DNA from 4 places in the Aminobacter sp. P9b genome. Region 4 is predicted to be linked to each of the others. Evidence: riboswitches for the same ligand, from Rfam matches in the RefSeq annotation. Region 4 holds a riboswitch; each other region holds the start of a gene.
The links. A riboswitch is a leader RNA that binds a small molecule or an ion and turns the genes downstream of it on or off. The one in region 4 is predicted to bind cobalamin.
Positions count from the first base shown of each region.

Region 1: another riboswitch for cobalamin. It lies ahead of bluB (5,6-dimethylbenzimidazole synthase); the one in region 4 lies ahead of WHT83_RS19270 (DUF1636 family protein).
Region 2: another riboswitch for cobalamin. It lies ahead of WHT83_RS23210 ((2Fe-2S) ferredoxin domain-containing protein); the one in region 4 lies ahead of WHT83_RS19270 (DUF1636 family protein).
Region 3: another riboswitch for cobalamin. It lies ahead of WHT83_RS22085 (ABC transporter ATP-binding protein); the one in region 4 lies ahead of WHT83_RS19270 (DUF1636 family protein).

Region 1 covers NZ_CP150082.1:4,681,501-4,688,769, reverse strand. Annotated here, with positions in the region: gene WHT83_RS23130 (lytic murein transglycosylase) at 1-411, opposite strand, end outside; gene galU (UTP--glucose-1-phosphate uridylyltransferase GalU) at 663-1,550, shown strand; cobalamin riboswitch at 1,620-1,803, shown strand; gene bluB (5,6-dimethylbenzimidazole synthase) at 1,849-2,583, shown strand; gene WHT83_RS23115 (dihydrofolate reductase family protein) at 2,834-3,364, shown strand; gene WHT83_RS23110 (outer membrane beta-barrel protein) at 3,496-5,130, opposite strand; gene WHT83_RS23105 (SIS domain-containing protein) at 5,338-6,336, shown strand; gene WHT83_RS23100 (NfeD family protein) at 6,351-6,815, opposite strand; gene WHT83_RS23095 (SPFH domain-containing protein) at 6,854-7,269, opposite strand, start outside.
Region 2 covers NZ_CP150082.1:4,705,364-4,712,632, forward strand. Annotated here, with positions in the region: partial or broken gene WHT83_RS23195 (flavin-containing monooxygenase) at 1-1,411, opposite strand, end outside; gene WHT83_RS23200 (cupin domain-containing protein) at 1,424-1,876, opposite strand; gene WHT83_RS23205 (AraC family transcriptional regulator) at 2,123-3,094, shown strand; gene WHT83_RS23210 ((2Fe-2S) ferredoxin domain-containing protein) at 3,106-3,915, opposite strand; cobalamin riboswitch at 4,019-4,271, opposite strand; gene metH (methionine synthase) at 4,314-7,269, opposite strand, start outside.
Region 3 covers NZ_CP150082.1:4,470,222-4,477,490, reverse strand. Annotated here, with positions in the region: gene WHT83_RS22100 (anthranilate synthase) at 1-1,096, opposite strand, end outside; gene WHT83_RS22095 (FecCD family ABC transporter permease) at 1,339-2,346, opposite strand; gene WHT83_RS22090 (ABC transporter substrate-binding protein) at 2,400-3,344, opposite strand; gene WHT83_RS22085 (ABC transporter ATP-binding protein) at 3,365-4,180, opposite strand; cobalamin riboswitch at 4,288-4,497, opposite strand; gene WHT83_RS22080 (MFS transporter) at 4,530-5,696, opposite strand; gene WHT83_RS22075 (LysR substrate-binding domain-containing protein) at 5,831-6,688, opposite strand; gene WHT83_RS22070 (DMT family transporter) at 6,785-7,269, shown strand, end outside.
Region 4 covers NZ_CP150082.1:3,903,599-3,910,867, reverse strand. Annotated here, with positions in the region: gene cobW (cobalamin biosynthesis protein CobW) at 1-918, opposite strand, end outside; gene WHT83_RS19270 (DUF1636 family protein) at 915-1,325, opposite strand; cobalamin riboswitch at 1,394-1,600, opposite strand; gene WHT83_RS19265 (winged helix-turn-helix domain-containing protein) at 1,596-2,822, opposite strand; gene WHT83_RS19260 (NADH-quinone oxidoreductase subunit A) at 3,165-3,530, shown strand; gene WHT83_RS19255 (NADH-quinone oxidoreductase subunit B family protein) at 3,521-4,102, shown strand; gene WHT83_RS19250 (NADH-quinone oxidoreductase subunit C) at 4,109-4,714, shown strand; gene WHT83_RS19245 (NADH-quinone oxidoreductase subunit D) at 4,724-5,914, shown strand; gene WHT83_RS19240 (NADH-quinone oxidoreductase subunit E) at 5,915-7,039, shown strand; gene nuoF (NADH-quinone oxidoreductase subunit NuoF) at 7,051-7,269, shown strand, end outside.

The DNA.
Region 1 (7,269 bases), 780 kb from region 4:
GCCGTAGTTCGATTCCATCGACCAGATGGCAAGCAGGATGTAGCGGTCGACGCCATAACTGGCCTCGATACGGTCGAGCCACGGCTTCCACTTGCGGGCCATCTCGCGGCCGACCGTAATCGATTGGTCATGGACGCGATTGTCGAAATAATCCCAGACGGGCGCGGTGAATTCGGGCTGGAAGCGGGCCTTTTCCAGCACTTCGGGGTCGGCCGAGGTCACGCCGCGAAAGGCGCGGTCGTAGGTCGAGCCGGAAATCCCGTTGTCTGCGGCGACTGAGCGGAAGCTCGCCACCCAGCGCTGGAAGCCGGCTTCGGCCGCCGCTGGGCCGGCAGGCAGCATCAACGCCAGCGAAAGGCCGGCGATTGCAGCGGCGCTGGCGAGGCCTTTGGCGGTCTTGCGAAGGGGCATTCTTTCCTCCTTGGAGAGATCAGAAATACGATTCATCGCCGATGCCGGTTATCAATCAGTTTACCATAGCCCCCTTGGGGAACGAAAAGCGGCTTTGGCGATTGTTTCCCGACTGGCTAGGACAATCAAGATCGCGTGATCGCTGCTCTTGTCCGCTGCCGGCGAATATGTGAACGCATTCAGTATTCATCAATTCGGGTGTGGCAGTATCCCTGCCCGATACTCGCAATCTTCCATCGGATGACCAAGCAATGAAAAGAGTTCGCAAGGCAGTTTTTCCGGTCGCGGGCCTCGGCACGCGTTTTCTGCCTGCCACCAAGTCGATTCCCAAGGAAATGCTGACGGTCGTCGATCGCCCAGTGATCCAATACGTGGTCGATGAGGCACGCGAGGCGGGAATTGAACACTTCATCTTCGTCACCGGCCGCAACAAGGCAGTTATCGAAGATCATTTCGACGTCCAGTTCGAACTTTATGACACGCTGGTACAGCGCGGCAAGAACGAGCAGCTGGAGCGCCTGCAGCGCCTGCAGCCAGGCCCTGGCCAGACCTCGTTCACCCGCCAGCAGGTGCCGCTCGGCCTTGGCCATGCGGTGTGGTGCGCGCGCGAGCTGGTCGGCGACGAGCCCTTCGCATTGCTTCTGCCCGACATGATCATGCAGTCGGAAAAGAGCTGCATGCGCGAGATGGTCGAGCTCTATGCCGAGACCGGCAACAACATCATCGCCGTGCAGGAATGCGACCCTGCCGAGGCGCACAAATATGGCATCGTCGGCAAGGGCAAGGCTGTCCACACCGGCTTCGAGATCGAAGGCATGGTGGAAAAGCCGAAGCAGGGGACGGCGCCTTCGAACCTCTTCATCAACGGCCGTTACATCCTGCAGCCGGAGATCTTCGACATCCTGGCCAAGCAGGAGCGCGGCGCCGGCGACGAGATCCAGCTTACCGATGCGATGCTCAAGCTCGAGAAGCAGCAGTCCTTCTACGGCTACCACTATCGTGGCCGCACCTTCGATTGCGGCTCACCGGAAGGATTCGTCGAGGCCAACGTCGCCTTTGCGCTGTCGCGCACGGATATCAACGAGCGCATGGCGGGTGTCATCGAGGGCCTGCTCAACGAGATGAAGCCGGGTCGCTGACTTCGCTTCAGATGTCGCCCGCGCGCCAGGTTTGGACGCGCGGGGCGATGGCCATCGGCGTCAGTGCCGTGTAGACATCTCCTGCCAGGTGCCCGCAGCGATGCGGGAGAATCGGGAACACGGTGAAAATCCGTGGCGTGCCCAACGCTGTAAGAGGGACCGCATCGGCAAAAGCCACTGTTCGTTGAACGGGAAGGCGCCGAAGGCGGGTTGAACTCGAGCCAGAAGACCGGCCCGGCAGAAATCGTCCATCGCATGGTCAAGCGGCGGAAACCGATTGCTCGCCAGGGGACACGCGATGCCGGCCGACCATACCCATGCCAGTTCAGGCTGTTTCGACACGGCAGCGCAGGATGCCGTCTACCGCGCCATCTTCACGAGGCGCGACGTGCGTAGCCATTTCCTGCCCGACCCGCTCGACGACGAGGTACTGGCGCGCCTGCTGATGGCAGCCCATCACGCGCCGTCGGTGGGTTTCATGCAGCCGTGGAACTTCATTGTCATCCGCGATCTTCAGCGCAGGCAGAAGGTCCGCGACCTGTTCCTGGCCGCACGCCAGCAGGAACTGCCCCATATCGCCGAGGAGCGGCAGGCGCTGTACCGCAAGCTCAAGCTCGAGGGCATCTGCGAGAGCCCGCTCAATCTCGTGGTCACCTGCGACCGCAGCCGCTCGCAGAACTCGCCGCTGGGGCGATGGCACAATCCCGAAATGGACCTCTACAGCACCGTCTGCGCGGTGCAGAATTTCTGGCTGGCGGCGCGGGCCGAAGGCGTCGGTGTCGGCTGGGTCAGCATCATCGACCGCGAGGCGCTCAAGCAGGTGCTAGCCATTCCCGAACATGTCGTGCCCGTCGCCTATCTCTGCGTCGGCCGGGTCAGCGAGTTTGCGCTGCGGCCTGATCTCGAACGGCATGGCTGGGGCAGCCGGCTGCCGCTTGCGGAACTGGTCATGAGCGAGATCTTTGGCGGCGATGGCGAGAGCGGGTTGAAAGAAACCGTCACTGGCCTGTGCGCTGGTCGAACCGCGGCTTGACGTGGCTGGTGACGGCGGACCTCGATGCCCCCTTGTCGGTTCTCGTCCGCGTCTGGCTTCTTTCGCGTCTCGGCATAGATTCCCGACGCTCGTTCCTCGCTCGCGAGGTCGGGACTGACAGTTTGCAGGGAGTGCTTTCGCAAGAGTCCGCATGGGATTCCCTTTGGCGAGTGCGTGTAGAGCGATCGCCCGCTTCTACGCACCGTCGGTTCAAGCTATTCTAAAAGAGCTGGGGCGGAGGATTTGCATCATGGCGAAGCTCGTTTTTGGAATGAACCAGTCCTTGGACGGCTACGTCGACCACATGGCGTTTGGGCCAAGCCCAACGCTTTTCCATCACTTCATCGAGCAGGCGCGCGACCAGGTGGGTAGCGTGTACGGTCGCCATTTGTACGAGGTCATGCGCTATTGGGACGAGGATCATCCCGAGTGGGACGCGGCGAGGCGCGACTTTGCGGCTGCCTGGCGGAGCCAGCCGAAGTGGGTCGTGTCGCGCTCTTTGAAGTCAGTCGGCCCCAACGCCACGCTTGTCGACAATGACATCGAGGCGACGATACGTGGGCTCAAGGCTCAGATCGTCGGGGAGATTCAAGTTGGCGGACCAGACTTGGCACGAAGCCTAACCGACCTTGGTCTTGTTGATGAGTATCGCATCTACCTCCACCCCGTCGTGCTCGGTCGCGGCAAGCCATTCTTCGCCGGCCCGCGGCCCCGGCTCCGCCTTGTGGCCAGCGATCCAATTGGCGAGGACGTGATCAGGTTGACGTACGCTCCTGCTTGACCTCGAGACGGACTGCGCCGATGCGTCAGGTCCGCTTTGGGCTCGCTGTTGGCTACCCAAACCTGTGGTTCGACAGGCTCACCACTTACCATGAGGATTTTGGGCTGCGTCTCCCGCAAGGAGGGGCACCCCTAGCGCTGCACCCTCAGCCCGACGAAGACGCTGTTGGTCTTGCTGTCGCGGCCGGACAAGGTGCTGTCGAAGGTTTCGTGGCGTAGCCTGCCGGTGAGGCCGGCATAGCGGTTGAGCCACCAGGTCAGGCCCGCCTCGGCGCTCAGCCTCAGTTCATGGTCGTCCCTGCCGGCATAGTCTCGCCAGCCCATGCCGGCCGCGGCAAAGCCGGTGAGGTTGGCGCGGATCTGGCGTTCGACGCTGAGGCGACCGGAATAGAGCACCGAGCCGCTTTCGCCCGGTGTCGTCGAGCCTTCGACCAGGGTGGTTCCGTTGAGCGCGACGATGGTGCCGCGCATCGGCGACCAGCGGAGATCCGCGGCGATCGTCGCCGCGGAGATGGTTTCCAGCCGGTCGTCGTCGAAATCCTCGGAGAGCCAGCCTGCGGAAATCTCGCCGCCGAATTTTTCGCCCATGTCGAGTTCGACGCCGGCACGGGCGCCGATGCGGTTGGAGGAGCGCTCGAAGCCGGCGGTGTCGAACCGGAGGTCGTGGACGCGGCGGCCATATTCGATTTCGCCGAAGGGCGTCAGCGCCGGCGAAATCTCGTAGCCGGCACGGAAACGCCCGGCATAGAGCGTAGAGTTCCTGTCTTCCTGCGAAAGCGTAGTGCCGTCCGACAATTCGGCGTCGCCGTAACTTTCCCTGGTGGCTTCGCCTGTCACGGCGAAGCGGAATTTACCGACATCCTTCTCCAGGCCGACGCTGCCGTCGATGGTGTGGCGCACCGGGCGCGAGGCGGTGTCGACGATCACCACCGGCGAACTCGCCGATTCCGGGCGGATGTCGTAGCCGAGGGAGGCTATGGCGCGGATATCGTCGGCAAAGTCGAGCTGCAGGCGGCCGTCGATGCCGGCTTCGGTGTCCTTGACCTCCTGGCCCGAGACGGATTTGCGGAAAATGCCGTAGGCGTCGATGGTCGCCGAGTGGTTGTCCCAGTCCGAGGCCGCGTTCAGGCGCAGCGTGGTTTCCGACAGCACTGCCGACTTGCCGTCCGAACTCGAATCGGCGTTGGAGGTGGCGGTGACGCCCTGTTCGAGACTCGGCTTGAGCACGAAGGTGCCGAAGCGGATGCCGGTCGGCTCGAACGGATTTTCGTCCGGCACCGGCCTGCGGCCCTCGATCGCTCCCTGGCGTTCCGATTCCGGTCCGTTTTCTTCCTCGGTCAGCGAATCGACGGTCCCTTGGCGCACCGTGCCGGTGCTCAGATCCTCGTCCGGCTCAGGCGCGGCCGTCCTTGGAGTAGCTGCCCGTCCGGAGGCGGCAAGCCTTTCGCGCGCTTCCCTGGCGCGCTGGATCGCGGTCGTCGGCGGACGAATGGAAGATCTTGCGCCGGTAGCGGCCGCATCTGCGTTTGGCGGCTCGCTGAACAGTTCGTCCGAGATCGTCGGATCGGTCTGCTCCGGCAAGGCGCCCGGACTGATGGGCTGGTAGGTGGCGGCCTGGTCCTGAACTTCGGGCATGGCCTGCTGGGCCGGTCGCCTGCGCAACAGGCCGGCGGTGTCGCCCTCGCTGATCGCGCCCCGCAGGCCTGCTTCCTGGGCATGCACCGGCAGGGCGCAAAGCAGGGTTGCCGCGCTTGCCGTTGCCAGCAAGAAACGCAATCCCGCACCGCTCATCCGCCTGTTTTGCCCTGGCCTGACCTGCGCCATCTTCACCACTGCTTCGCCGACGCATGAGCGCCGCACTTACCAACTGGTAAATCGCCATGGTTAACGGAGCGTTTCCGGCTGCCGCCGCAGGCCGCCCCGCAGGGCGGATAATCATGGACAGGGGCCGTGCGACGCGCTAACGCATGCGCCATGCACGCTGGATCGCTGAAAAAAGAGCCGGACCGGCAGGCGTCGATCGCCTCCGCGCTCCGCACCGTCGCCACCGAGCAGGTCGGTATCGCCGCGCTTGCGGCCGCGCTCGAAGGGCCGCTGGCGGAGCCCTTCGCCCGGGCCGTGTCGATCCTCGGCCAGCTGAACGGCCGCGCCATCATCACCGGCGTCGGCAAGAGCGGCCATATCGGCTCCAAGGTGGCCGCAACCTTGGCATCCACCGGAACTCCAGCCTATTTCGTCCATCCTTCCGAAGCCATCCATGGCGATCTCGGCATGATCACCAAGGACGACGCCATCGTCGCCATCTCATGGTCGGGCGAGACGGCGGAACTCAAGGGCATCGTCGGCTATTCCCGGCGGTTCTCGATCCCGCTGATTGCTATCACTGCCGGCGACACGTCGGCACTGGCGCGTCAGGCCGATGTCGTGCTGTCGTTGCCGCGCACGCCTGAAGCCTGCCCGCACGGGCTTGCGCCCACCACCTCTACGCTGCTGCAGCTCGTCGTCGGCGATGCGCTGGCGGTGGCACTGCTTGAGGCGCGGGGCTTCACCGCCGACCATTTCCGCACCTTCCATCCCGGCGGCCAGCTCGGCGCCAGCCTGATGCCGGTCGGCGACCTGATGCATAAGGGTGACGAAATGCCGATCGTCGCGATCGGCACCAAGATGCCCGAGGCGGTGAAGACGCTGTCCAAGAAGCGTTTCGGCTGCGTCGTCGTCGTCGACGAGCAGGGCAGGCTTGCCGGTATCGTCACCGATGGCGACCTGGCGCGCAATCTCGACCGCAATCTCGCCGAGACCAATGTCGAGGACATCATGACCCGGCAGCCGAAGACGGTGCCGCCACAGATGCTGGCGGGCACGGCGACGGCGATGCTCAACGAGCACAACATCAGCGCCATCCCCGTGGTCGAAGGCGACAAGCCTGTCGGCATCGTCCACTTCCACGATCTTCTGAGGATCGGCGCGGCCTGAGCCGCGCCAGCGCTTCACACCGGTTCTACGACAAGCTCCAGGTCGGTGTCGGCGGCAGCGGTGACGCGTACCTGCGTGCCCACGGGCAGGTCGGGGCCTGACACTCGCCACATCGTGTCGCCGAGCTTGATGCGGCCGCGGCCTTCCTTGATCGGCTCGGTCAATGTCGCGGTGCGGCCGATCATCTGGGCGCCGCGCCGGTTGAGCAGCGGCTGGTCGGAGGGGTCTTCGCGGTCGCGGACGATCTTCTTGCCGATGTAGGCAGAGGCGAGGGCGAGCACGAGGAAGACCAGGACCTGGACCTGCCAGCTCCAGAACGCCACATCCCAGAGCAGCAGCGAGGCCGAGCCGACGATCAGCGCGGCAATGCCGATCCACAGCAGGAACACGCCCGGCGCGAAAATCTCCAGGCACAGCAGGATGAAGCCGAGCAGCATCCAGTTCCAGGGACCGAGTTCGGCAACGATGCTTGCGATCATGTGCGGTTCCTCAATTCACCCAGGCCCGGCTTGCCGGCTCAGTTCTGCTCGGGCGGAATCCTGGGCGTGCGCGAGGCCTGGCGTTGCGCTCCGGCGGTGCCGCCGTCGCGGAACACCTCCTTGGCGATCTCGCCGATGCCGCCGAGCGTGCCGATCAGCGACGATGCCTCCATCGGCATCAACACCACCTTGCTGTTCGATGCCGAACCGATCTTGGCCAGCGCCTCGGTGTATTTCTGGGCGACGAAGTAGTTGATCGCCTGGACGTCGCCCTTGGCGATGGCTTCCGACACCACCTGGGTGGCGCGGGCTTCGGCTTCGGCGGCGCGCTCGCGGGCCTCGGCGTCGCGGAAGGCGGCTTCCTTGCGGCCCTCTGCTTCCAGCACCTGCGCCTGCTTCATGCCCTCGGCTTCGAGGATCTGGGCACGCTTGTTGCGTTCCGCCATCATCTGTC
Region 2 (7,269 bases), 800 kb from region 4:
CGCACAGGCCGCCATAGACGCCCGCCGCCGGGCGCTCGTTGCGCTTCCAGTGCAGCATCATCTCGATGTTGTCGTTCATTTCCTGTCTCGAAGGCTGGCGGCCCAGCATGCCGTCGGCGTAGCGCACCAGCCAGTTACCGGCCAGCTCGGCGCTCAGCACCGTGCAGAATGACGAATTGAAACCAACGAAGCCCATGTCGGGCAGGTCGGGATTGGCGATGACCCGGTAGAGCCTGTACTGCCCGTCCGGCTCGACCAGCTTACGCTGGTATTCCTGCGGCAGGAAAGGCACGCCGGATTTCCAGCCGACCGCGAGGATAGCCATGTCGGCCGCCACCCGCTCGCCGCCCGACAGAATCACCGTACCCTGCTCGTAGCCGGAGATGGTGCCCTGGATCGCCTTGATGCGTCCGTCCGCCACCATGTCGAAGAAACCCGGCGTGACGATCGGGACCGAACAGTTGATCGTGGTTTCGATCGGCTTCGTCGGCCTGAGCCCTGTCTTCTTCAACTTGAGCTGGATCGAGAGCAGGCTTTCCAGCGCCCGCCAGTTGGCCCAGACGAACGGCTTGGCGACAGTGTGCGCGAGCCGCGCCAGCAGCGGCTGGTCCCAGTTCGGGAACATCACCTCCTGGGCGCGGACATAGAGGATGCGCTTGAAATTGATCAGCCCGCCGATGAAGTACGGTATGCGCCAGACCGGCTCGAGATAGACGATGCTGACGTCGGCAGCGCCTGAATTGACCGCATTGACGGCGATGTCGGTGGCGGATTTCGAGAAGCCGAGCACGACGACGCGCTTGCCCTTCACGGTTGCGGAATCGGTGTATTCCGAGGAATGAAGCACCTGGCCGCCGGCTGCGGTAAAATCATCCTGGCCCGGATGTACGAGCTCGCGTTTTTCGCTGAAATTGCCGGTGCAGACCGCAACGAAGTCAAAATCTTCGCTGACCGCGTTGCCGTCCCTGGCAAGCTCGAGGCTCCAGCCCTTGGCCCCTTGCCGCCGCTGCATGGAAACGACCTTGGTGCCGTAGCGGATGAGCGGCACCAGCCCGTTCCGCTCGGCATAGGTCCTGAGATAGGCGTGGACCTGCGTGCCCTTGGGCCATTCCGGATAGTCGTCCGGCATCGGCATCGAGGTGTAGCGATAGAGATCCTTCGGGCTTTGCGTCTGCACCTCGGGATAGGAGCGCGACGGCTCCCAGACCCCGCCCAGATCATTGCCGCGCTCGACGATGTGCACCTCGTGACCGCGTTGCCTGAAGGCATGAGCAGCCGCGAGCCCGCTCACGCCCGCGCCGATGACGCAGACTTTCTTCTTGTCGACCATTTGCTTTTCCTTGTCAGCCAGGACGCAGGCTCGCCCTCGCACGCGACGGATGTCGCGTGCGCCAGGACGGTCAGCGGCGTGTGATCCGGTGGCTTAGTCGTTGGCTTCCGGCGGCAGGAAGTTGACCTCGTGCTGGGCCGAGACCTTCACCACCTCGGCCGGGTCGGCGAGGTTGTCGAGCTTGTTGAACAGCTCTTCCAGCATGCCCGCCGGCGACACCCAGAACAGTGCCTTGGTCGGCTTGTCCGACTTGTTGAAGTAGCCGTGCGGGATGCCTCTGGGCATGCGTACCAGGTCGCCGGCCTTGGCCTTGACCCATTCGCCGTCGAGCTTGAGATCGAGTTCGCCTTCCTGCACGAGGATGAACTCTTCCTGAGTCGGATGGACGTGCACGGGCACGAACTGGCCCGGCTCGCTGTTGGTCTCGAAGGCGAAGGTGGCATCGCAAACCGCCTTCGGAAAATAGACCTGTCCAAGGATATTCCAGGTCTTGCCGGCATAGCCGTCGCCCTTGCGCGTAATGCCCTTGGCGAGTTCCTTGCTCATCATAAGCTCCCTCTGTTCGAAGGACCTGCCCATGGCGGCCCTTTCATTTGTTCCACCCCGAAGAGTGCTGCAGACATCGTCAATGAACTAGCCGGAATGCGCGGCGACTATCCAGAAAACGCAAAAATGCAGCAGGGTGGATGCATTGCCGTTCATTTTCGTTGGCAGCCGGATGATCGGTGCTAGTCTGGCCGGATGCTGATGGAAGAGGCGTCCGTTCGAAGGGTACCGCTTTCCGATCATGTCTTGTTTCAGTCGAACGATCTCGACTGCGCCAGGGAGCGGGTCGCCCAGAAGTTCTGCAATCACCGACTGGACATCATCGGTGATCGAAAATCTTTTCGTGTCACACACAATCATGCCCCCGGCGAGATGATCTCGCTGAATTACATCAGCTATGGCGCCGACGTGCTGATCGACCCCGGCGAACTTGGCGACTTCTATCTGATCCAGATGCCGGTTTCGGGCACGGCGACCGTCCGCAACGGCTCGCGCGAATTCATCACAAACCGCAGCATCGCCTCCGTGCTCAACGCCGACCTGGCGACGAGGATGAAGTGGTGGCAGGGCTGCGCGCAACTGCTCATCCAGGTGCGCAAGGCGCCGCTGCACGCCTTTGCCATGCGCCTGCTCGACCGCGACATACCGGGGCCGCTGATCTTCGATCCGCTGGTGGATTTTTCGAGGCCCGAGATGCAGGCGTGGCGGCGCCTCGCCAACTCACTGTTCCAGGCCGCGGAGAGGAAGACGGCTTCAGCGGGATCGGGCATCCAGAACGTTCTGTACGAGCAGCACCTCCTGGAACTGTTCCTGCGCAGCCAGCCCAGCAACATGAGCCTGTTCTTCGACGACCGGAGGCAAGGTGCGGCACCTCGCCATCTCAAGCGCGCCGAGGAGTTCATCCGCGCCCATGCCGCCTTGCCCATCGGGCTGCACGAGATCGCCGGCGCCGCCGGTGTCGCGCCCCGGACGCTGCAACTTGCCTACAGGAATGCCTTCGGCATCTCGCCGCTGCGCGCGCTGACGCGCGAACGCATGCGCCGCGCCCGCTTCGACCTGGTGGCGAGCGAAGCCACCGTCACCGATGTCGCTCTGAAATGGGGCTTCACCCACTTCGGCCGCTTCGCCGCCGAATACAGGCATGAATTCGGCGAGCTTCCGCGCGAGACGCGACAGGCGCGCCACGGCTTGGGCCGCGCCACGCACGAAATGGCCTGACGAACGTCCCGCTAGGATTTGGCCAGCGAGGGTTTGACAGGAGCGGCAGCGCGCAGCGTCTGCTTGCGACCGGTTGGCTCGTAGGCAAACTCATCGACCACACGGCCGCCGAGCAGGTGCTCGGCAACGATGCGGTCTATGGCGGCCTCGGTGACGCCGCCATAATAGGTCCCCTCGGGAAAGACCTGGATGACGGGGGCGAGGTTGCAGGGGCCGAGGCAGGTCGACTTGCAGCTCATGGTGCCGTCGCCGCTGACGCGCAGCTTCTGGCGGTCCTGCTGGTTGCGCAGGTGACCCCACATGAGATCGGCGCCGGCGGCGTTGCACGGGCCGCCCTGGCAGACCAGCACGCGACGTTTCTGTGCCGGGATCAGCGACCCCTCCGGCACCAGCTTTTCGGCAGGCGGAACGGGAGCAGCCACTTCTGCGGTTTCGACAAGCCCGGCCATCAGCGCCGGCAGGAGCGCACTGTCGGCGAGGCCCTGTGCGATGCGGACATTGGGCCATGGCGCGCCATCCTCGGCCTGCCAGCGGCGCAGCGACTTGGTGAGCCAGGCGGTGAAGCTCGGCTCGATCGGCAGCATCAGCGGCAGGATGAGAATGTCGGAGGCACCGGCCTCACGCAGGGCTCCGAGCGCCTCTCGCAGCGACGGCGTGCCCTGCTCTGTGAAGCCGAAGCTGGCACCGGCGACGCCGGGAAGCGTGGCCGCAAGGCCGGCGAGTTGCTGCATCTGCCTGTAGGGCGCAGCGGCAAAGGCCGACTTGGCGACCAGCAGCACATGCCTTTGCGGCGCGGAGTTGTTTTCGCTTGAGTTCGACACCTGCAATCCCTGACCAGCCGTAGCGGGATTGCGGCAACGCAGGCCAAAGCCGGTGCCGGATGGCTACCGTTTCAACCCGCGCTCCTGTGGTACACCCCGCCCACGGAACCTCACTTGGTCAGGCAGGTCTCCTGGCTCGCGGGTCGTTGCTTCATCGCCCGTCTTCCCGGCTTCATGCCAGTGACGTGGTGGGCAATGTGGCTATTCACCATTGGGCATGATCGTTTCCGAAAAGCGGAAACCACTTTTCGGGACCATGCCCTGACCGCTCACAGTTGCGGGGCAGCTTCGGCTTCTACCGAATTCCCTCTTAGCTCCCGCCGAGAGGCGGGAGAACCATAACCACGCGGCAAGCTATAGGCGCGCATCGACAAGTCAAGCGCCTAAAGCTGCTCCGACTATTCCGCCGCCTCGGCGAAGGCGGCAGGCACATAGTTGAGGATCGGTGCCAGCCAGCGCTCCGTCTCTGCAACCGACATGCCCTTGCGCTTGGCATAGTCCTCGACCTGGTCGCGCTCGACCTTGGCGACACCGAAATAATAGCTTTCCGGATGCGAGAGATAGAGGCCCGAGACCGACGAGCCCGGCCACATCGCCATGCTTTCCGTCAAAGTCACGCCGGCATTGTTCTCGGCGTCGAGCAGGCGGAACAAGGTCGTCTTTTCGGTGTGGTCGGGCTGCGCCGGATAGCCGGGCGCCGGGCGGATGCCGTGATAGGCCTCGCCGATCAGCTCGTCGCCCGACAGGCTTTCGTCCGTCGCATACCCCCAGAACTCCTTGCGGACGCACTCGTGCATGCGCTCGGCGAAAGCCTCGGCGAAGCGGTCGGCCAGCGCCTTGACCATGATCGAGGAATAGTCGTCATTGGCGCGCTCGAAGCGCTCGGCGATCGCCACCTCCTCGATGCCGGCGGTCACCACGAAGCCGCCGACATAGTCGGCCTTGCCGCTGTCGAGAGGGGCTACGAAGTCCGACAGCGCGACATTCGGCCTGCCGTCGCGCTTGGTCAATTGCTGGCGCAGGGTGAAGAAGCTCGCGAATTCCTTTGTGCGGCTGTCGTCGGCGAACAGCCTGATGTCGTCGCCGACAGCATTGGCCGGCCAGAAGCCGATCACCGCCTTCGGCGCGAACCACTTCTCGTCGATGATCTTCTTCAGCATCGCCTGGGCGTCTTCGAACAGCTGGCGCGCAGCCGCACCCTGGTTCTCGTCCTCGAGGATCTTGGGGTAGCGGCCCTTGAGCTCCCAGGTCTGGAAAAACGGCGTCCAGTCGATGTAGCGGGCGAGCTCGGCGAGATCCCAGTTTTCGAACACCTTCGTGCCGAAGAAGCTCGGCTTCGGCGGCGTGTAGCCGGTCCAGTCGGCCTTGTGCGCATTGGCGCGGGCCTTTGCCAGCGGCAGCCGCTGCTTGTCGGCCTCCGAGCGGGCGTGCGCATCGGCGACCTTCTTGTATTCCGCTTGTACGGTTTCGACGTAACCCTGCTTCGCCTCGGCCGACAACAGGTTGGACACCACGCCGACCGCGCGGCTGGCGTCGGTGACATAGACGGCCTGGCCGCGCTCGTAGCGCGGGTGGATCTTGACCGCCGTATGGACGCGGCTGGTGGTGGCACCGCCGATCAGCAGCGGGATGTCAAAACCCTCGCGCTCCATTTCGGCCGCGACATGGGCCATCTCGTCGAGCGACGGCGTGATCAGGCCGGACAGGCCGATGATGTCGACATTCTGCTCCCGCGCGGTCTGCAGGATCTTGGTTGCCGGCACCATGACGCCGAGATCGATGATCTCATAGTTGTTGCAGGCGAGCACGACGCCGACGATGTTCTTGCCGATGTCGTGGACGTCGCCCTTGACCGTCGCCATCAATATCTTGCCGGCGGTCTGGCGCTCGCCATTGTCGATGCCCTTGGCGGCGTTGGCAGCCTTCTCCGCCTCCATGTGCGGCAGGAGCCCGGCAACCGCCTGCTTCATGACGCGGGCGGATTTCACCACCTGCGGCAGGAACATCTTGCCGGCGCCGAACAGGTCGCCGACGACGTTCATGCCGGCCATCAGCGGCCCTTCGATGACATGCAGCGGACGTTCCGCCTTCAGCCGCGCCTCGTCGGTGTCGGCGTCGATGAACTCAGTGATGCCGTTGACCAGCGCGTGGCTGATGCGCTGCTCGACCGGCCAGTCGCGCCAGGCGAGATCGCGCTCCTTGGCTTCCTTGCCGGCCGTGCCCTTGTAGCGCTCGGCCAGCTCGAGAAGGCGTTCGGTCGCGGTGCCGCCGGCCTTGGGCAGGCGGTTGAGAACGACGTCCTCGCAGGCTTCGCGCAGCTCCGGATCGATCGATTCATAGACCGCCAGCTGCCCGGCATTGACGATGCCCATGTCCATGCCCGCCTGGATGGCGTGGTAGAGGAACACGGCATGCATGGCCTCGCGCACCGGCTCGTTGCCGCGGAACGAGAAGGACAGGTTGGACACGCCGCCCGAGATGTGGACGTGCGGCAGGGTGCGGGTGATCTCTCGCGTCGCCTCGATGAAGTCGACCCCATAATTGTCGTGCTCCTCGATGCCAGTGGCGACCGCAAAGATGTTGGGATCGAAGATGATGTCTTCAGGCGCGAAGCCGGCCTGCTCGGTGAGCAGCTTGTAGGCGCGGGTGCAGATCTCGACCTTGCGCGCCTTGGTGTCGGCCTGGCCCCGCTCGTCGAAGGCCATGACGACGACGGCAGCACCATAAGCGTGGCAGAGCCGGGCGTGATGCAGGAAGGCTTCCTCGCCCTCCTTCATCGAGATCGAGTTGACGATCGCCTTGCCCTGCACGCATTTCAGGCCGGCCTCGATGATCTCCCATTTGGAGCTGTCGATCATCACCGGCACGCGCGCGATGTCGGGTTCGGCGGCGATCAGGTTGAGATACTCGACCATCGCCTTCTTCGAATCGATCAGGCCCTCGTCCATGTTGATGTCGATGATCTGGGCGCCATTGACGACCTGGTCGCGCGCTACCTCGAGGGCGGCCGCATAGTCTCCCGCCGTAATCAGCTTGCGGAACTTGGCCGAGCCGGTGACGTTGGTGCGCTCGCCGACATTGACGAACGGGATCTCGTCGGTGAGCGTGAACGGCTCGAGGCCCGACAGCCGCATCTGCGGCTTCAGTTCCGGTATCTGGCGCGGCGGATGCTTGGCTACGGCTTCGGCGATGGCCCGGATATGCTCCGGCGTCGAACCGCAGCAGCCGCCGGCGACGTTGATCAGGCCCTCGCGCGCGAATTCCTCGACCTGGGCGGCCATGAATTCCGGGCTCTCGTCATACTGGCCGAAGGCATTGGGCAGGCCGGCATTGGGATAGGCGCAGATGAAGGTC
Region 3 (7,269 bases), 570 kb from region 4:
CGACGTCCGAGCACATCGTCAGCTCGGATTCGTCCTTCTTCGAGTTGAGCAGCTTGAGGATCTGCTCGCTGTCGGAGATGGCGTCGTCGCCGCGCTTAATGGTGCCCGAGATCGGGCACGTCTCGACGCGGCGGCCGTTGACGCGCACGAACATCTCCGGCGACGCCCCGATCAGGTATTCGTTTTCACCAAGATTGATGAAGAACGAGTAGGGCGAGGGGTTGATCGTCTTCAGCCGGCGCGAGATTTCGGACGGTGCGGTCTCGCAGCGTTCGTAGAACATCTGGCCGGGCACGACCTCGAACAGGTCGCCGCGCTTGAAGCTGTCCATCGCCCGGCGCACCAGTTGGGCATATTCGCCCGGCTCGTGGTCGCCGCGTGGGGGAATGCGGTCGGAAGCCCTGAAGGGCTCGGCAGCGCTGTCACGGGCGATGCCTTCGGTCGAGAAACCCTTGCCGGAATAGTCGTAGCGGTCGTGCCAGGCCTTGGCCGAATAGTGGTCGACAACCAGAATCTCGTCGGGCAGGAACAGCACCAGGTCGCGCTGGCTCTCCTTACGCTCCAACTTGTGCTCGACCGGGTCGAACTGGAAGGCCAGGTCGTAGCCGAAGGCGCCATAAAGGCCGAGATTGCTGTCCTCGTCCGATTTGAACAGTGCGGTGATGGCACGCAGCACGGTGAACACCGACGGCACGCGCGAACGCTCCTCTTCGGTGAAGACACGCCCGGGCGTTGCCACTTGAAGCGCGATCAGGCGCTTCGTCGTCTCGCCGATGGTCAGTTCCTCGAGCGGCGCCAGTGCCGCGTGGATGACCGGCAGCAACACCTCGCCGCGGGCGTTGAGCGCCTCGATCTTCATGGCGCGGCCGCGCGCCGAGATCACGACAGGCGGGTCGATGATCGCGGTATCCCATCTGGTATAGCGGCCGGGATATTCGTAGTTGGAGGAGAAGACCGCGCCGCGCCGGCTGTTCAGCCCATCGAGATAGGTCTCGATCGCCCCGGCATAGGCGGTCTCATGGCGCTGCCTGGTGATGGAAACACCACCTCCGGTCACGTAGCGCTCGGCACCGTTATCAAGCAGTTCCAACGTCATTCCCGTCTCCATCTGTTGCCGTGGGAGCGTCCGGAGCCTGGTTCGAAAAAAGCAAATGGCCGCCCGGAAATCCCGTTGCGGCCATCACAATTTTCACGCGCACGCGCTTCAAGAGGCCGCTGTCAGCTGGCCCGCCACCAAATGTTCTGGAGCGAAGTCGTGTTCATGGCAAATCCATAGCTAGGAAAAACCGGGGGTGCAACTGGATTTGCGTCGTCTTGCATTGCATTACCAACTGACGCTCAATTTGTCGTCCGGCGCCGCATCAGCACCACGAATGCCACGCCTCCGATCAGTCCGGTGACGATGCCGAGCGGCATGTCCTGCGGCGGCATCACCGTGCGGGCGGCCATGTCGGCAGCGATCAGGAAGATGGCTCCCACCAGCGCCGACAGCGGCAGCACGCGGCGATAGTCGCCGCCGACGAAGAAGCGCACGATATGCGGGATCATCAGGCCGACGAATGCGATTGCGCCGGAATAGGCGACGGCACATCCGGTCAACAGCGCGCAGACGACAAACACATTGAGCCGAAATCGCCGGGCCGGGATGCCGAGCGCAGTGGCGCTCTCGTCGCCGAGCGTCATGGCGTTCAGGTTGCGCGTCTGCGTCATCAGCCAGGCGCCGCCCACAAGGAGGGCTGCAAGCGGGTAGGGCAGGTGGCTCCACTGCGCCAGGCCGAGCCCGCCGAGCATCCAGAAGATTGCGACATGGGCGGCCTTGGGATCGCCGATGAAGATCAACAAATTGCCGGCGGCGCTGATGATGAAGCTCACCGCCACGCCGGCGAGGATCAGCTGGCCGGCCGACTGCACCCGTGCCAAATTGGCGATCGCCAGCACCAGCGCTGTCGCCGCCAGCGCTCCGGCAAAGGCGAACACCGGCACCGTGATGGCGCCGAAGATCATGCCGGCGTGGATCAGCGCCATGATCGCGCCGAAGGCAGCGCCGGACGAGACGCCGAGCAGATGCGGGTCGGCGAGCGGGTTGCGCGTCACCGATTGCAGCGCCGCACCCACCAGCGCCAGCGAGGCGCCGACGGCCGCGCCCAGGATGACGCGTGGGGCGCGCACGTCCCAGACGATATTCTCGCGGCCGCTGGACCAGGCCACCTCGACGCTTCCCGGCACCAGCTTGTTGGCGATCACGCCCCACACGGTCTCAAGAGGGATCGCGACCGGACCAACGCCGACAGCGATGACCATGGCGGCGACGAGCAGTATGACCAGCCCCGGGATCAGGGCCGGCATGGCATGGATCAGGGCGTGCCTTGGCCCCGCGACGAGGTGGCGGTGCGACACGGTCAGTCGGCCCGCAAGGCGGCGGCCAGCCGCTTGATGGCGGCGATGTTGCGCGGACCTGGCGTCGCCTCGATGTATTCGAGTACGAAGAAGCTGTTGTTCTTGACCGCGGTTATGTCCTTGAAGGCCGGGTTGGAGCGCATGAACTCGATCTTCTGCTCGGCGGTGACCTCGCCATAGTTGACGATCACCACCATGTCGGGGTTGCGGTCGATGACCGGCTCCCAGCCGATCTCGACCCAGCTCGACTCGACGTCGTCGGAGATGTTCTTGCCGCCGGCGGCCTCGATGATCGCTGTCGGCATGGCGTAGCGGCCGGCGGTGAAGGGTTTCTGCTCGCCGGAATCATAGAGGAACACGCTGACCGGCCTGTCCAGCTTGGGCAGCGACGCCTGGAAATCGGCGAGCTCCTTCTCGTAGCCTGCCACCAGCGCTTCCGCCTTTTCGCGCACGCCGAAGATCGCGCCGAGATTGAGCAGGTCGGCATACATGTCCTGAAGTGACGACTTGTCCTTCTTCATGATGTGGATGCAGCTCTCGGTCAGCTCGTAGACCGGGATTTTGAAGGGGGTGAGCGTGTCGGGGGTGACGTCGCCGCCGACCTTCATGCCGTAGTTCCAGCCGGCGAAAAACAGGTCGGCATCGGCACCCAGCAGCACTTCCTTGGTGACGTATTTCGGCGCGAGCTCCGGCAGTTCGCCGACGCCCTTGCGCAGGTTCTCGTCCAGCGTCTTCCAGCCAGAAATGCCGGAATAGCCGGCCATGCGGTCAGCCAAACCGAGCACCAGCATCATCTCGGTCAGGTTGACGTCGTGGGAGACAGCCCTTTTGGGCGCGGCCTCGAAAGTCACGTCGCGGTTGCAGCTCTTGACGGTGGCGGGGAAGCCGCTGGCAGCGGCGGAAGCACAGGTGGCGAGCAGGGCGGCGGCGATGATGGGCAGGCGCATTGGGGCTCCTTGAGTTGTTGTCAGCGTTCGAGGTGGAAGGAAAAGCGCGGGCGACCGGTGATGGGATGGTCGTCGAGGATCGCACCGACGGAAAAGCTCAAGCGGATGCGTTCGGGCGTCAGGATGTCTGCCGGCCTGCCGCAAGCAACCGCGCGGCCTGCGTCCATCACCAGCACGCGGTCGGCATGGGCGGAGGCCAGCGCCAGATCGTGCAGGGAGACGATGACGGTGCAGCCGAGATTGCCGAGCAGCTCCAGAACTTCAAGCTGGTGGCGGATGTCGAGATGGTTGGTCGGCTCGTCGAGGATCAGCAGATCGGGCCGCTGCACCAGCGCGCGGGCAATCATCACGCGCTGCTTCTCGCCGCCGGACAGCGAGTTGAAGTCGCGCGCGGCGAGCGCGGTCAGGCCGAGCAATGCAAGCGCTGCCTCGACCTGGTCGTAGTCCTGATCGCCGGTGCGAATGCCGGTTGCGTGCGGGGTCAGCCCCAGCTCGACGATCTCGGCCACGGTCAGCCCGAAGTCGGAGGCGCTTTCCTGCAGCACGGTGGCGATGCGGCGGGCGCAGTCACGCGGCTTCATCGTCCAGATGTCGGTGCCGTCGAGCCGGACCGTTCCCGAGACCGGTCTGTGGTAGCGGTAGAGGCAGCGCAGCAGGCTCGATTTGCCGGCGCCATTGGGGCCGACGATGGCGAGCATTTCGCCAGGCGCGACGGCAAGGCTCACTGGTTCGAGAATAGGCCGGGAACCGCGAGGCCCCCAACTGACGCCGTCGAGTTCGAGCAGTGTCGGGGTGGTGCCTACGAGGCGGCTAGCGGTGTGGACGCGATCGAGCATGCCCTGTCTCCGCAGTCAGGCGGAGGTGGCAGAACGATCCGGTGAGCGCGCCGGTACGGAAAAAGGCAGTCGCAACCATCATCATCTCCGCGGCACACCCCGGCCGGTTGAGTTAATCGGATGATGGCAGGTCTCCTGGCTTGCGGGTGATCACTCCTCGGAGCCTTCCCGGCCGTTTGGCCAGTGGCATTTTCCGATTTGCTATCCGCTCACAGTTGCGGGGGCAGCCACGGTTTCGCGTCAGGGACGTCTCACCGTGTTCCCATTTAATCCGCTGCCCGAGTCAGGCAGCAGGAACCATCAATGAGGTGGCTACAGCAGCTGCGAAGTGCTGACAATCGCTAAAGCGTCATGCCGCCTGCTGAATTGCGTCACGCCGGTCGAGCGCGAAGGAAAACAGCGCGACGCCGAAGGCGGACAGTGCGATCGCCGCGCCGACGAGAGGCAGGTCGGCATAGCTGACGCCCATCGAGATCGCGGCACCGCCGGCCCAGGCGCCGGCGGCATTGCCGGCGTTGAAGGCGCCCTGGTTGAGCGTCGCTGCAAGGTTCGGCGCTTCCGAGGCGGTTTCGACGACCCGCATCTGCATCGGCGGCACGATGACGAAGGTCATCACGCCCCAGAGGAAGATAAGCAGGATCGCGGCGGGCGCCGAATAGCCGAGTTGGGCCAAGGCGACGTGGATCGCGGCCATCACCACCAGCGCGCCGATGGCAGTCGGCATCAGCTTCCAGTCGGCCAGCTTGCCGCCGATGATGTTGCCGATGGTCATGCCGCCGCCGAAGAGGAGCAGGATCCAGGTGACCGATGCAACCGACACGCCGGTGACGTCGGTCAGGATCGGCTTGATGTAGGTGAAGACGGCAAACAGGCTGCCCGAGGCGAGCGCCGAGATGATCATGGCGAGCCACACCTGCAGCTTGCCGAGCACCTTGACCTCGCTGGCCACGCCACCCTTGCCGGGAGGGGCGACGCCCGCCGGCACCAGGAAGGCGATGGCCGCGACCGAGATCAGGCCGATGGCGACGACGGCGAAGAAGGTCATGCGCCAGCCGAAGGCCTCGCCCAGTGCCGTGCCGCCGGGCACGCCGAGGATGTTGGCGAGCGTCAGGCCGGCAAACATCAGGGCAATGGCGCTGGCGCGCTTGTTGGCCGGCACCAGGCTTGCCGCCACCACCGAGCCGATGCCGAAGAAGGCGCCGTGGCCGAAGGCGGTGATGACGCGGGCGATCATCAGCGTCCAGTAGGTCGGGGCGATGGCGCAGAGCAGGTTGCCGAGTACGAACATCATCGCAAGCCCGATCAACACCGGCTTGCGCGGCAGTTTTGCCGTGCCCACGGCAATGATGGGGGCGCCGATGACCACGCCGAGGGCGTAGCCGGTGACGAGCAGGCCGGCGGCCGGGATCGACACGCCGAGGTCGGCCGCGACCTCGGGCAACAGGCCCATGATCACGAATTCGGTGGTGCCGATGCAAAAGGATGCAACGGCCAGGGCGAGGATCGGCAAGGGCATGTCGGACTCGGGGGAGGCTGAAACGATTTAGGTCTACAGTTTCCTCAAGTCGCTCGCGGCACAAGCGATGTTGGTGCATTGCAGCAATGCGTGCTGTGCATGGCAGCCATTCGCTGGCAGCAAGCCGGCTTACATCAGGACTGCTGTGTCAGGTCGCGGCGGAGGAACTCGTAGAGCCGCTCGACCGCGGAATTGCCGGTCTGCGGGTTGCGCAGGATGCCAATCTCCATCTCGGGCAGCGGCGGCAGGCCCTCGGCTTCGCCGATGACGCGCAGTCTGGGCGGCACGCTGCGCTGGGCGAGGCCGGCGACGGCCAATCCCGCCTGAACCACGGCGATGAGCCCGAGCAGGCTGGCGCTGGAGTAGGTGCAGCGGAACGATCGGTCGGCCGCACCCAGCACCTGCAGCACGCTCTTACGCGCGACGCAGCCCGGCTCGAACAGGGCGACGGGCAGGGGATCGATCTCCCAGGCGACATGGTTGGGCGAGGCGACCCAGACAAGCCGCTCGCGCTGCAGCACCTCGATCGCCTGCTCGGGGCCGCGGGTAATGATGGCGAGGTCGAGCCGTCCGTCGGCGAAGGTCTTCACCAGCGAGGTCGACTGCTCGCAGATCAGTTCCACGTTGACCAGCGGGTGGGCGGCAGCAAAGCGCGACAGGACCGGCGGCAGCAGGAAGGCGGCGTAGTCGTCGGGCACGCCGAGCCGCACGCTGCCGGCCTCCTCGGGACGGGTGACGCTGGCCCAGGCTTCGTCGGACAACTTCAGCAGCCGGCGGGCATAGACCAGAAGCTCCTCGCCGATGGCGTTGGGCAGGACCGCACGCGGGCCGCGGACCAGAAGCTGCTTGCCGACAGTCTGTTCCAGCCGCTGCATCTGCATGCTGATCGCCGATTGGCTGCGCCCGACCCGTGAGGCGGCATGGGAAAAGCTGCCGCTGTCGGCAACGGCGACAAACGTTCTGAGCAGATCGAGGTCGAGCGGCAAAGCCATGGCGGTATCAGTATTTCGAATAGGGTTTGCCAAATCTATTCGTTTGAATGAAATCGTCAATGCGGGCTTGCTTGATCATCGCCAAGGAAGACCAGCATGATCAACGCTTCCCGCTTTCCCGCCCTCAACCTCGCCGTCGCCATGGCGATTGCCGGCACCGTCGGCGCCTTCGTCACGGAGGCCGGCGTCGACCCGGTCACGACAGTGTTCTGGCGCTGCCTGTTCGGCTCGCTGTTCCTCGGCACCTGGTGCCTCGTGCGCGGTTACCTGCCTGATCGCTCGCTGTCCTGGGGCCGCCTCGGACGCGCTGCGCTTTGCGGCGTTTGCATGGTGTTGAGCTGGACGGCGTTCTTCGCGGGCTTCGCCAAGACCTCGATCGCCGTGATGACCATCGTCTACCACATCCAGCCGTTCTTCGTGGTGCTGATCGGGGTGCTGTTTCTCAAGGAGCGCATCACCGCCGACCAGGTCGCCTGGATGGCGGCTGCCTTCTTCGGCGTCGTGCTGGCCAGCGGCCTCGTCGTCTCGGACAATCCGGTCACGACGACCTGGATGATCGGCATCGCCATAGCGCTCGGCGG
Region 4 (7,269 bases):
CGGGCCGACGGCCTGGACCAGCAGGCGCATCGGCTTGCCGCCAACGTCGACGAAGCCCTTCACGCGCAGCACGTTCTCTTCCTCGGCGGCGGTGGCGACGCGCTTCGCCAGCTCATCCGGATTGGCGATCGAGGGAATCTCGATGACGAAGGTGTCGAAGTCGTCGTGCTCGTGGTCGAAGGCGCCATCGTGGTGGGTCTTGCGGTTTTCGATGTCGTCCTCGACGGCGAGGCCGAGGCCGAGCAGCACCGAGGGGTCGACCTTGCCGTGCGCCGACGGCACGATCTTGACCGCGCGTGCCAGGTGCTCGCCGACGATGGCGGTGGCGCGAGCGTGACCGGCTTCGTCGAGCAGGTCGCTCTTGGACAGGATGATGAGGTCGGCGCAGGCGACCTGATCCTCGAATACCTCCTCGACCGGGTCGTCGTGGTCGAGCGAATCATCGGCGCGGCGCTGGGCGGCGAGCGCCTCCATATCGGAGGCCACCTTGCCGGCGGCGAGGGCCGGACCGTCGACCACGGCGATGACGCCGTCGACGGTGACACGGCTTTTCACGCTCGGCCACTGGAAGGCCTGGACCAGCGGCTTGGGCAGCGCCAGGCCCGAGGTTTCGATCAGGATGTGGTCGACCTTCGGCGAAAGCGATAGGATCTGGTCGAGGGCGGGCACGAAGTCGTCGGCGACGGTGCAGCAGATGCAGCCATTGGCCAGTTCGACGATGTTTTCTTCGGGACAAGCCTCAACGCCGCAGCCCTTCAGAATCTCGCCGTCAATGCCGACATCGCCGAACTCGTTGACGATGATGGCGAGGCGCTTGCCCTTGGAGTTCTCGAGGATGTTGCGCAGCAGGGTGGTCTTGCCGGCGCCGAGAAAGCCGGTGACGACGGTGCAGGGAACGCGTTCGACGGAGGCGGTCATTTGTCTTCCTTGATAAGGGCGAGGGGAGGAATGCGCGCGACGAGGCCGCGCTTGAGGCTGTCGGGCCGGCCGCGCCAGGGGATGAGGCCGTCGGTCGAGGTGGCGAAAAGCTTTGCGCCGGTGACGAGGTCTTCGCCCGACGTCGTGCTGAGGTCGCCGAAGACGTAACTCCATGCGCCGTCGCGGATCAGTGCTGCGCTCAGGCGTCGCTTGCAGTTGCCGAGGCATTCGACAGTGAGGACGTTGATGCCTTCGCTGGCCGCAGTTCGGCGGGCGGATTCGGCAAGTCTTTCTCCTGCGCGCGGATGGGCGTCCGACCCGGTTTCGTCGCGGCAGGAGGAGCAGACGAGGATGGTCACTTCAGCGGAGCGCGCGTCGTCGGCAGCATCGCAGGATGCGTCCAGAATTTCGACCGAGAGATTGCCGTCGAGTTCCAAAATACCAGGCTCCTTGCCTGGGACACCCGCCAGGCGATCGGATCAATGTTTGAGACGGCAGGTCTCCTGGCTCGCGAGTCGTCGCCTTCGCACCGCCTTCCCGGGAGGACATCCCAGTGGTTACCGGCCTTGGCTCGTCGCTTACAGTTGCGGGGACAGCCGCGGATTAGGCGCATATGCGCCGCACCGCATTCCCTCTTAGCCTCCGCCGTTGCGGGCGAAGGACCGTCTGTCGGCGATTTAGGCTTTCGCGTGGGGTGGAGTCAACGCAATGGAACGACCAACAATGTCGCTCAGATCAGGTCCGAGGTCGCCGGCAGGTGTCACCTCGATGCGTTCGAGGCCGAGCCAGTCGCGCATCTGCTTCAGTTCTTCGTGGAGTTCGCTTGCCGTGTCCGCCGGCGCGCAAGGCTCGGCATAGGCGGCATGGACACGCAACACGCCCGCCGGACGGTCGGCCTTGAGGTCGACGCGGGCGACGATGCGCTCGCCAAGCAGGAAGGGCAGAACGTAGTAGCCGTACTGGCGCTTCTCCGCCGGCGTGTAGATCTCGATGCGATAGCGGAAGTCGAAAAGCTGCTCGGCGCGCGTGCGCTCGAACACAAGCGGGTCGAAGGGGGCGAGGAGGGCGCGTGCGTGGACCTTGCGCGGGATGCGGGCCTCGGCATGGAGATAGGCCTGTCGATCCCAGCCCTCGACACGCACGGGAATCAGTTCGCCCATCTCGACCAGTTCTTCGAGGCGGCCCTTCATGTCGGCAGGCGACAGGCGGAAATAGTCGCGCAGGCAGATCGCGGTCGCCACGCCATGGGCGCGTGCCGAGATGCGCAGCAGTTCGCGATGCGCATCAGTCGGAGCCGGGATCGGAAGTGCGTGGATGTCCGAAGGCAGGACGCGTTCGGGCAGATCGTAAAGGCGCTCGAAGCCACGGCGCGAATGGGTGGTGATGCGGCCGGCCCAGAACAGCCATTCGAATGCATGTTTCTCCTGGCTCCAGCCCCACCAGCCGCCGGAACCCTTGGCGCCTTCGATGTCGGACGCGGCGATCGGACCGCGGTCGACAACCTGGCGAAAGATCTCTTCTATGTAGGGCCTGTTCGCACGGCCGAACTTGGAAAGCCCGCCATACATCCCGTCCTCGGCCCGCGCCATGCGCCAGCGCAAAAGCGGAAAGGTCTCCAACGGCAGCAGGGAAGCTTCATGCGCCCAGTACTCGAAGAGCATGCGCTTCTTTGGCTGCATGGCATCGTCGAGCAGCGCCATGGGGTAGGGGCCGAGGCGCGAATAGAGCGGCATGTAGTGGGCGCGCACGACGGCGCTGACCGAGTCGATCTGCAGCAGGCCGATGCGCCCGAGCACGCGTTGCAGGTGGCGGCGGGTGATCGCGCCGGTGGGGCGCGGATCGGCAAATCCCTGGGCCGCGAGTGCAATGCGGCGGGCGGTGGGAAGCGAGAGTTTTTCCTTCATTGCGGCAAGCTATCGCAGTCTCCGGATGAGTGACGCAAGGGCATCAGAATCGGTCTTTGCTGCAAATGCTAGCAGAACCGCGGTTCCGGTCTTGTCAGGAGTGTAAACTTGAGTAAAAGACGAAGGAAATCAAACAGGAGCCACACGCGCAGGATTTTGGTCCAGTGGTGGGCTTTGCCCCGTTTTGGACAAGGTTGGGCTTGCTTCGCCCGACCGGCTGCGCTAACCGTCGCCGCATTGCAGCACGACCGTTTCGTCAGGGCAGGCGAGAATTCGTCGCGCTTCCGGAAACGGACACCGTGCTGTAAATCTGGTGGATAGGCCACCAACGGAATTCGCAGCATGAACGCTCTCTTGAGTTCGTATCTGCCCATCGTCATCTTCATCGGTGTGGCGCTACTCGTCGGCATCGCCCTTATCGTGGCGCCCTTCCTTGTCGCCTACCGAAATCCGGACCCGGAGAAGCTTTCTGCCTACGAGTGCGGCTTCAACTCGTTCGACGATGCGCGCATGAAGTTCGACATTCGCTTCTACCTGGTCTCCATCCTGTTCATCATCTTCGATCTCGAAGTGGCGTTCCTGTTCCCGTGGGCGGTGTCCTTCGGCGAGATCGGCATGCTGGGCTTCTGGTCGATGATGATCTTCCTGGCCGTGCTGACCATCGGCTTTGTCTATGAGTGGAAAAAGGGAGCGCTGGAATGGGATTGAACGAAGCCTCCGGCACCCTGATCGCGCCGAAGCCGAAAGGCATCATCGATCCCAACACCGGCAAGCTCATCGGTTCCGACGACGCCTTCTTCGGCGACCTGAACAATGAGCTTTCGGACAAGGGTTTCATCGTCACGTCGTCCGAAGCGCTGATCACCTGGGCGCGCACCGGCTCGCTGATGTGGATGACCTTCGGTCTGGCGTGCTGCGCGGTCGAGATGATGCACATCTCGATGCCGCGCTATGATGCCGAGCGCTTCGGCATCGCGCCGCGCGCCTCGCCGCGCCAGTCGGACGTGATGATCGTCGCCGGCACGCTGACCAACAAGATGGCGCCCGCCTTGCGCAAGGTCTACGACCAGATGCCAGAGCCGCGCTACGTCATCTCGATGGGCTCGTGCGCCAATGGCGGCGGCTACTATCACTATTCCTATTCGGTGGTGCGCGGCTGCGATCGCGTCGTGCCCGTCGACATCTACGTGCCCGGTTGTCCTCCGACCGCCGAAGCACTTCTCTACGGCATCCTTCTTCTCCAGAAGAAGATTCGCCGCACCGGCACGATCGAGCGGTGATCCCAGATGAGTGAAGCCCTGAACGACCTTGCCGCTTACATCGCGGAAAAGCTCGATGCGGACATCGAAGAAAGCGTTGTCGCCTATGGCGAGCTGACGCTGACGGTGAAGGCCGCCGACATCGTCGACGTGATGACCTTCCTGCGCAGCGACGTGCAGTGCCAGTTCGTCTCCTTCATCGATGCCGCAGGTGTCGACTATCCGCAGCGCCGCAAGCGTTTCGACGTCGTCTACCACCTGCTGTCGCCGCGCCAGAACCTGCGCATCCGCGTCAAGATCAGCACGGACGAGGACACGCCGGTGCCATCGATCACGTCGGTGTTTCCCGGCGCGGACTGGTTCGAGCGCGAAGCCTACGACATGTACGGCATCCTGTTTTCGGGCCACCCCGACCTGCGCCGCCTCCTGACCGACTACGGTTTCGAGGGACATCCGCTGCGCAAGGACTTCCCGCTCACCGGCTTTGTCGAGGTTCGCTACGACGACGAGCAGAAGCGCGTCGTCTATGAGCCGGTCGAGCTCAAGCAGGAATTCCGCAATTTCGACTTTTTGTCTCCCTGGGAAGGCACCGAATACGTGCTGCCGGGCGACGAAAAAGCCAAGACGAATTGAGGCGCCGAAATGGCTGAAACCTCCGTCCGCAATTTCAACATCAACTTCGGTCCGCAGCATCCGGCGGCGCACGGCGTGCTGCGCCTGGTGCTCGAGCTCGACGGCGAAGTCGTCGACCGCGTCGATCCGCATATCGGCCTGCTGCATCGCGGCACCGAAAAGCTGATCGAGCAGAAGACCTATCTGCAGGCGATCCCTTATTTCGACCGGCTCGATTATGTCGCGCCGATGAACCAGGAACATGCGTTCTCGCTGGCCGTCGAGCGCCTGCTCGGCATCGATGTGCCGAAGCGTGGCCAGATCATCCGCGTGCTCTATTCCGAGATCGGCCGCATCCTGTCGCACCTGCTCAACGTCACCACGCAGGCGATGGACGTCGGCGCGCTGACCCCGCCGCTGTGGGGCTTCGAAGAGCGCGAAAAGCTGATGGTGTTTTACGAGCGGGCCTGCGGCGCGCGCATGCACGCAGCCTACTTCCGGCCGGGCGGCGTCCACCAGGACCTGCCGCAAAAACTGGTCGAAGACATCGGCAAGTGGATCGATCCGTTCCTGCAGACGGTGAAGAACCTCGACGATCTGCTCACGCCGAACCGCATCTTCAAGCAGCGCAACGTCGACATCGGCGTGGTGTCGCTCGATGACGCCTGGGCCTGGGGTTTTTCGGGCGTGATGGTGCGCGGTTCGGGCGCTGCCTGGGACCTGCGCAAGAGCCAGCCCTACGAGTGCTATTCGGAGATGGAATTCGACATTCCGATCGGCAAGAACGGCGACTGCTACGACCGTTATCTCATCCGCATGGAAGAGATGCGCCAGTCGGCAAGCATCATGCGCCAGTGTGTCGATCTGCTGCTTGGCAAGGAAAGCGTCGGTCCTGTTTCGAACATGGACGGCAAGGTGGTCCCGCCGAAGCGCCAGGCGATGAAGCGCTCGATGGAATCCTTGATCCATCACTTCAAGCTCTACACCGAAGGCTACCGCGTGCCGGCCGGCGAGGTCTATGCGGCCGTCGAGGCGCCGAAGGGCGAGTTCGGTGTGTTCCTCGTCGCCGACGGCACCAACAAACCATACCGCTGCAAGCTGCGCGCGCCGGGCTTCGCCCATCTCCAGGCGATGGATTTCCTGTGCCGCGGCCACATGCTTGCGGATATCTCGGCCGTTCTCGGCTCCCTCGACATCGTGTTTGGTGAGGTCGACCGCTAAATGTCAGTCCGCCGTCTCGCAGAAGCCAGCGTCCAGCCAGCGTCCTTCGCCTTCAACAAGGCGTTTACGGCGCAGGCCAAGACCTGGATCAAGAAGTACCCAAAGGGCCGCGAACAGTCGGCCGTCATCCCGCTGCTCATGCTGGCGCAGGAGCAGGACGGCTGGGTGACGAAGGCTGCCATCGAGCATGTCGCTGACATGCTCGATATGCCATACATCCGCGCGCTGGAAGTCGCGACCTTCTATACGCAGTTCCAGCTCAAGCCGGTCGGCACGCGCGCCCATATCCAGGTCTGCGGCACCACGCCGTGCATGCTGCGCGGCTCGGAAGAGCTGATGGATGTGTGCCGTTCGAAGATCCATCACGACCAGTTCCACACCAACGAGGCGGGCACGCTGTCGTGGGAAGAGGTCGAGTGCCTTGGCGCCTGCGTCAATGCACCGATGGTCATGGTGTTCAAGGATACCTACGAGGACCTGACGCCGGAGCGTCTGGCCGAGATCATCGACCTGTTCGAAGCCGGCAAGGGCGACCAGGTCAAGACCGGCCCGCAGACCGGCCGCGTTTTCTCCGCGCCGTTGACCGGGTTCACCTCGCTCAGGGATGAGAAGGGCGTGCTCAAGACGACCCGCGACAAGGAAGCCAAGGCCGCTTCCAAGGCCAACAAGGCAGCTGCCGTCGAGGCCGTCGTTCCGCCGTCCAATGCGGCCAAGCCCAAGACCGACGCGATCGAAACCAGCCCGGCGGTGAAATCGCCGTCGAAGGTCAAGGCAGCACCTGCCGCCGAGAAGGCTGCAAGCGTCGCTGCGCCGACGGCTGCTGTCGTGGCCAAGCCGTCGCTGGAAGACAAGAACCGCCCGGCCGGAATCGCCAAGCCTGCTGCTGTCGACGACCTCAAGCTGATCTCGGGCGTCGGCCCGAAGATCGAGGGCACCCTGCACGAGCTCGGCATCTTCACCTTTGCCCAGGTGGCATCGTGGAAAAAGGCCGAGCGCGAGTGGGTCGACGGCTATCTGAATTTCAAGGGCCGCATCGAGCGTGACGACTGGGTCAAACAGGCCAAGGCGCTCGCCAAGGGTGGCGTGGCCGAATACATCCGCGTCTTCGGCAAGAAGCCGGTCTGAGGAGCAAGAACATGCTTGAAGACAAGGATCGCATCTTTACCAACATCTACGGCCGCTTCGACCAGTCGCTGGCCGGGGCGATGTCGCGCGGCCATTGGGATGGCACCGCCGGCATCATCGAAAAGGGCCGCGAGTGGATCATCAACGAGATGAAGGCGTCGGGCCTGCGCGGTCGCGGCGGCGCCGGATTCCCGACGGGTCTCAAGTGGTCGTTCATGCCCAAGAGCAAC